Regions from separate parts of the Streptococcus hillyeri genome, predicted to be linked through region 2. Evidence: riboswitches for the same ligand, from Rfam matches in the RefSeq annotation. Region 2 holds a riboswitch; the other holds the start of a gene.
The links. A riboswitch is a leader RNA that binds a small molecule or an ion and turns the genes downstream of it on or off. The one in region 2 is predicted to bind preQ1.
Positions count from the first base shown of each region.

Region 1: another riboswitch for preQ1. It lies ahead of AB6M99_RS04645 (nucleoside hydrolase); the one in region 2 lies ahead of AB6M99_RS04145 (QueT transporter family protein).

Region 1 is NZ_CP163513.1:975,605-978,824, reverse strand. Features, by position in the region: gene AB6M99_RS04655 (hypothetical protein) at 1-396, opposite strand, end outside; gene AB6M99_RS04650 (exodeoxyribonuclease III) at 571-1,398, shown strand; PreQ1 riboswitch class I at 1,527-1,571, shown strand; gene AB6M99_RS04645 (nucleoside hydrolase) at 1,697-2,665, shown strand; gene AB6M99_RS04640 (ECF transporter S component) at 2,681-3,220, shown strand, end outside.
Region 2 is NZ_CP163513.1:872,047-875,266, reverse strand. Features, by position in the region: gene AB6M99_RS04155 (1-acyl-sn-glycerol-3-phosphate acyltransferase) at 1-211, opposite strand, end outside; gene AB6M99_RS04150 (GIY-YIG nuclease family protein) at 280-1,299, shown strand; gene AB6M99_RS04145 (QueT transporter family protein) at 1,330-1,839, opposite strand; PreQ1 riboswitch class II at 1,837-1,937, opposite strand; gene AB6M99_RS04140 (hypothetical protein) at 1,980-2,546, opposite strand; gene AB6M99_RS04135 (GtrA family protein) at 2,707-3,135, shown strand; gene smpB (SsrA-binding protein SmpB) at 3,197-3,220, opposite strand, start outside.

The DNA of each region.
Region 1 (3,220 bases), 100 kb from region 2:
AAAATCTTTTTCAGTCACCGTAATGATATTAGCGTAGCTTTTTGCCCTAAAAATACGTGAGTTAAAGAAACTTAGGACTGTCATCAAAAGAAAAATGACCGTCGCTAATGTTAACGAAAATCCCAAAGGCTTTAGATAACGTTTAAAATCAATAGTAACATCACGCGCCACACCATGACGACCAACGCGATTAGCCTGCATCACCTTTTTCCCAGCTGAAACCGTATCAACAATACTCAGCAAGAAAAACGCTCCCGCCAACAACACTAACGCCCAAATCATAAAGTACCAAAACTCTGAACTCATCGGATTAATGGGCGGAAGATAAATCCAGTAACTTCCCAGTAAAATCACGCCCCATAAAATCCAAACCGTCGATTGAAATACCCTTTTCATGGTAACACCTCCTATAACTTTGATTTCATTATATCATATCTCTAGTACAAGTAAAGCGTTTACCTTGATTTTGACGATACAACACCCCTCCCCAAAATCTCAAATCCCTAAAGTCGCACATATGGCTCATTTTTGATAAAATGTAAAAAAGAAAACTAGAAAGAGAACCTTTAAATGAAACTGATTTCTTGGAATATTGATTCCCTCAACGCAGCCTTGACTGGCACTTCACCACGTAGCGAGTTATCACGCGCGGTACTTAATACCCTTGTCTCTGAAAATGCTGACATTATTGCCATTCAAGAGACGAAACTCTCTGCTGCTGGACCGACTAAGAAACACTTAGAAATCTTGGCCCAATATTTTCCTGATTATGATAACGCTTGGCGTTCATCCGTTGAGCCTGCGCGCAAAGGCTACGCTGGTACCATGTTTCTTTATAAAAAAACTCTTGAGCCTACAATCACTTTCCCAGAAATTGGTGCCCCTACCACAATGGATTGCGAAGGCCGCATCATTACACTAGAATTTGACAACTTTTTTGTCACGCAAGTCTACACCCCAAATGCTGGCGACGGCTTAAAACGCTTAGAAGACCGTCAAATCTGGGACGAAAAATACGCAGAATACTTGGCAGAATTAGACAAACAAAAACCTGTCTTAGCCACTGGTGACTACAATGTCGCTCATAAGGAAATTGACTTGGCAAACCCAGCAAGCAATCGTCAGTCACCTGGCTTTACTGATGAAGAACGCCACGGATTTACCAATCTATTGGCAAAAGGCTTTACAGACACCTTCCGTCATCTTAACGGAGATGTCCCAAGCGCCTATACTTGGTGGGCACAACGCAGCAAAACCTCAAAAATCAACAACACAGGCTGGAGAATTGATTACTGGCTCACTTCAAATCGTATCGCAGACAAGGTGACAAAATCAGATATGATTGATTCAGGTGCACGTCAAGACCATACCCCTATTGTGATGGAGATTGAACTGTAATTCAAAGGCTTTCTTCAAATTGAAGCATCTTAATGGTTTCTACGATTTTCATCTCACAACAAAGAAGCTCTTTACATCCAACCTTTAAAATAGTAAACTATTTAGGTGCATAAAAACAAGGATTTTTCCTTGGACTGGTTCGAAAACTTCCCAGAATAAAAAACTAAGTGACCTAAATTGTTAAGAACAGACCGCTGTTCTTTTTAATCATTGATTACTTTTTCTGGAGCAAAAGAACCAAACAAGATATCTTGTTGGCCTTTTGTTCTTTTTATTTTGACAGAAAGGAGATAAACTTATGAAAAAGCAAAAAATTATCATCGACTGTGATCCTGGTATTGATGATGCCTTGGCACTCATGTATGCGATTCAGCATCCTTCACTTGATGTCATTGCCATTACCATCACACCTGGCAACGTTCCAACTTCACTTGGTGTTCATAATGCCCTGCTAATCTTGGAAAAACTCAATCGCCTTGATATTCCTGTCTATGCTGGTTTGGAGAATCCTCTAAAACGAGACTTTGTGTCTGCACAAGATACGCACGGTATAGATGGTCTTGGTGAGACACATTTTACTCGCCAAACAGATACCGCAGCTCAACCTACTTCAGCTGTTGATTTCTTAGCCGACTTTTTCCAAAAACCAACCGATGTTAGTATCATAGCTCTTGGACCCTTGACTAATATTGCAAAGGCGCTACAAAACAATCCAAGTCTCGGTAAACATTGTCAGCGATTTGTCAGCATGGGCGGTAACTTTAAGTCAAACGGTAACTGCTCACCTGTTGCTGAGTACAATTATTGGTGTGACCCACATGCTGCTCAAGAGGTATTTGAAAAACTTGGTAAATCCATTGAAATGGTTGGTCTAGATGTCACACGAGAAATCGTTCTAACACCAAATCTTTTAGAGTACACTCGACACCTCAATCAAGAAACAGCTGACTTTATCCAACAAATCACACGTTTTTACTTTGATTTTCATTGGGAATACGAGACGATTATTGGCTGTGTGATCAATGATCCACTAGCTGTTGCCTATTTTATCAATCCTGATATCTGTGCTGGATTTTCGGCATATACCGATATCTCAACAGAAGGGATTGCATTAGGACAAACTGTCATTGATAGCCATAACTTTTATGGTAAACCAAGTAATGCCCACATTTTAACAACTGTTAACACTTATTCATTCTGGAAAGATTTCCTAACCACACTATTTCATGCACAAATTGATGAAGAACTCGTCAAAAAATTCATTTAATAGTTAGGAAAAACGATGTCTAAATTATCTAAAACTCACCTGCTCACCTTTATGGCAATGGCGATTGCCTTGAATATTGTTGGTGCTAATATTGCCCTCTTTTTAAAACTTCCAATCTACTTAGATACTATCGGAACACTTTTAATGGCTGTTGCCTTTGGACCATGGCTTGGTGTTGGAACAGCTACCATCAGTGCCTTAATTAACTGGATGACCACTGATATTTTTTCTCTTTATTTTGCTCCAGTAGCTATTATTGTTGCTCTAATGGCTGGATTTCTCATCAAAAATCAAGACAAGATGCATCACCTGATTTGGAAAAGTTTCCTCGTCTCATTGCCAGGAACAGTCACTGCTTCTATTATTACGGTTATCCTTTTTAAAGGAATTACATCAAGCGGATCTTCGTTGGTTGTTCAATTTTTAGCAGGCCTAGGTCTTGATATGACAACAAGCGTTATTTTAGTACAGGCTGGGACAGACTATCTTGATCGCTTGATTAGTCTTGTACTGGTTATTGCTATCCTCAAAGTCTTAAGTAAAAACATGCCATTT
Region 2 (3,220 bases):
TACTGAACAGTTCTTTTTTAGCCATAAAAATAAATTTCTTAGGTCTCGCCGCAAAAGCCATATAAACAGGGTCCCAAAAAGTGCGATGGGGTGCCACTAAGATATAATTCTCATCTTCACTTAGGATTTTTTCGGTATTATGAAAGTGTGCATTGCCATTTGCTACCCAAAGCAAAAACATGACTAGCCCACGAAGGTAAGCGTAAAACATGTATGATTGTCCTTTCCTTTACGTCATCTAATGGTATATTTTACCAAATTTTTGCTATAATGTTAAGTATGACTACTAAGATTTTAAAAGACGGAGAGCGCATTGACCAGCTCTTCTCAACTGATGTCAAAATTATTCAAAACAAGGCTGTCTTTAGTTACTCTATCGACAGCGTTCTGCTTTCTCGCTTCCCAAAAATCCCTAAAAAAGGACTGATTGTTGACCTCTGCTCTGGCAATGGTGCCGTGGGACTCTTTGCCAGCACAAAAACCAAGGCACCGATTAAACTTGTTGAATTACAGCCTCGTTTGGCTGACATGGCAGAGCGTTCGATTCAGCTGAACCAGCTAGAAGATCAGGTGACGATGATTAACGATGATTTGAAACATCTTCTAGACCATGTACCGCGTAGCCAAGTTGACCTTATCCTCTGCAATCCACCTTACTTCAAGGCAACTGAAACCTCCAAAAAGAATATTTCTGAGCATTATCTCCTTGCTCGCCACGAAATCACAACTAATCTAGAAGAGATTTGCGAGGTAGCTCGTCACGCCCTTAAATCCAATGGTCGCCTTGCCATGGTACACCGTCCCGACCGCTTCTTGGATATCATTGATACCCTGCGTCGCTATAACCTTGCCCCCAAGCGAGTACAGTTTGTCTATCCTAAGGAAGGAAAAGACGCAAATATGCTCCTCATTGAAGCCATTAAAGATGGTTCAACAGACGGACTAAAAATCCTACCTCCACTCTTTGTTCACAAAGAAAATGGCGACTATACCGATGAGATTTTTGAGATTTATTTTGGAAAAAAGGCAGAGCCAAAAGCTGACAAGGAAGCCTATATGTATGTCCTAGAATGCGCCGATGGAACGCTCTATACAGGATATACCACAGATGTCGAAAAGCGATTAAAAGCTCATAATGCCGGTAAAGGAGCCAAGTACACCAAGCCTCGCTTGCCAGTCAAACTCATTTACCAAGAAACCTTTCCGAGTAAACAAGAAGCAATGTCTGCGGAAGCCTTGTTCAAAAAACGTAAAAGCAGACAAGAAAAATTAGATTACATCAAAAATAAGAGTAAGTAAAAAGATTTGGAGAAGCTTCTCCAAATCTTTTTAGTTTGTTAAATCAATACGCTCTGCTATTTTTTTAATCACTACTGCTCCAACTAAGAGAGAAGCTAATTCTCCCACTGCTGTGGTAAACCAAGTCCAGAAAAATGGTAATTCAGCAATGATTGCTAACTCTGCGGCTACAGTAAACATACTAGCCGCAAAAAAGAAGGCAAAGTAAAAGTGAGCCTTATCAAATAGACCACCAAACACGTCTTGACCTTTAAATCGCTCTAGTAGAATAACACCCAAAGTGACAAAAACTAGGGTAGATAGCCCACCTACCACAACATCAATCATACCAAAGCTAAAGAAATTTGCAATCATACAACCAATTGTCAACGACCAAATATACTTACGATTATAAAAAGCAAGGAAGTTCAACATTTCAGAAATGCGGAACTGATAAGCACCGTAAGAAATGGCATTGAGCGGTGGGGTGATGGTTAAGACCACATAAATGGCAGCAACCAAAGCAATTTGCACGTAATCACGAACAGTATATTTTGACATAAATTTCTCCTCTTTAGCGGCTAAACCGCGTGTAATATGCTTGGCGAAAGAAGAACTAAGCACCAAGGGTTGCTAAGCAACTTGAATATTCTATCATAAAAACAAATTAAAAAGCAACCTTTACCGTTGCTTTTTACACTTTACTGCGTTATTTTTTCAAATCCAATGATGTTAAAACCTGCAATCAACTGACTTGGTGGCATCTTTTCAATTTTTGCCAAGTAAGCAAAGTTATCGCCTTTTGTTGCAAGGTCTTCAAAGTTAACAACATTAGGGTCTAAACTGACTGACAATTTCCAAATGAAGTTTTCATCAACTGTCGATGTCACGTCAACACCTTCTAAATCTTTGATGGCATTAACCCCCGGAATCAAGGCATCAAGGTGCTCATTGAAATTCGCTTCGACAGCTTCACGCCCTTGAGTTTGAAAATTCACTAAAGCATCGCCTTCGTAAATGGTTTCATAGCGTAATACAAGAGATTGATAGGTATCACCTGTATAGGTAACGTCAATATAAATCTCCTGCTTACCACCATTGATTTCTTGTGTCTTTTTATAAGTCTCCGTTACTTCTGTAGCCATTGTATTATCACTAACTGTTGTTGTTTCTTTTGATGATACAGCCTGGCTTGTTTTGTCATTTGAGCATGCTCCTAAAAAAAGCAGAGCTGCTGCAGTAAATACTAAGGTAAGAATTTTTTTCATTTCATTTAACTCCTTTATCTATACGCCTTAATACTAAGTCATTATAGCATATTTTGAATTTCTTTGACAATTATCAGCTTTTTGTACCTTCTCTTTTATTTTCAAGCATTTTTTGGACTTCCCTATCGTCTTTTATGTCATTTTTTGGTATGCTTATATCATGAACTATTTAAAATCCCTTCTCAAAAATGATGCCTTTAAATATTTAGTTGCAGGTGTTATCACAACCATCTTTTATTTTATAACACGAAAAATCCTTTTTGGACTTAGCCATCATGTGATTTTTTCGACAACTCTAGCAAATGGTCTTGCTATCTTAGTGGCATTTGTTCTTAATGATATTTGGGTCTTTACTCAAGAAAGAAAAGGCTGGCTTGCACGCCTAATCAAATTTTTTATTGCCAGACTATCTTCTATGGGAATTGATGTCTTACTTTCTTTCTTTTTAGTTGACAAATATCCTGAAATCATCGGCCAATTTGTTAATCACAAGATTGGTACTGTTGACTCCATCGTCTCCTTAATCGGCCAAGTCTTGATTATGCTCACTAATTATCTCATCAGCAAATTTTTAATTTTTAAGAAATAAGTAGAATGACAAAAGTCCTCACTAGATAAATCTAGTGAGGTTTTTAATGCTAAAAATACGTTTATCTCGCATTGACACTTTTCAT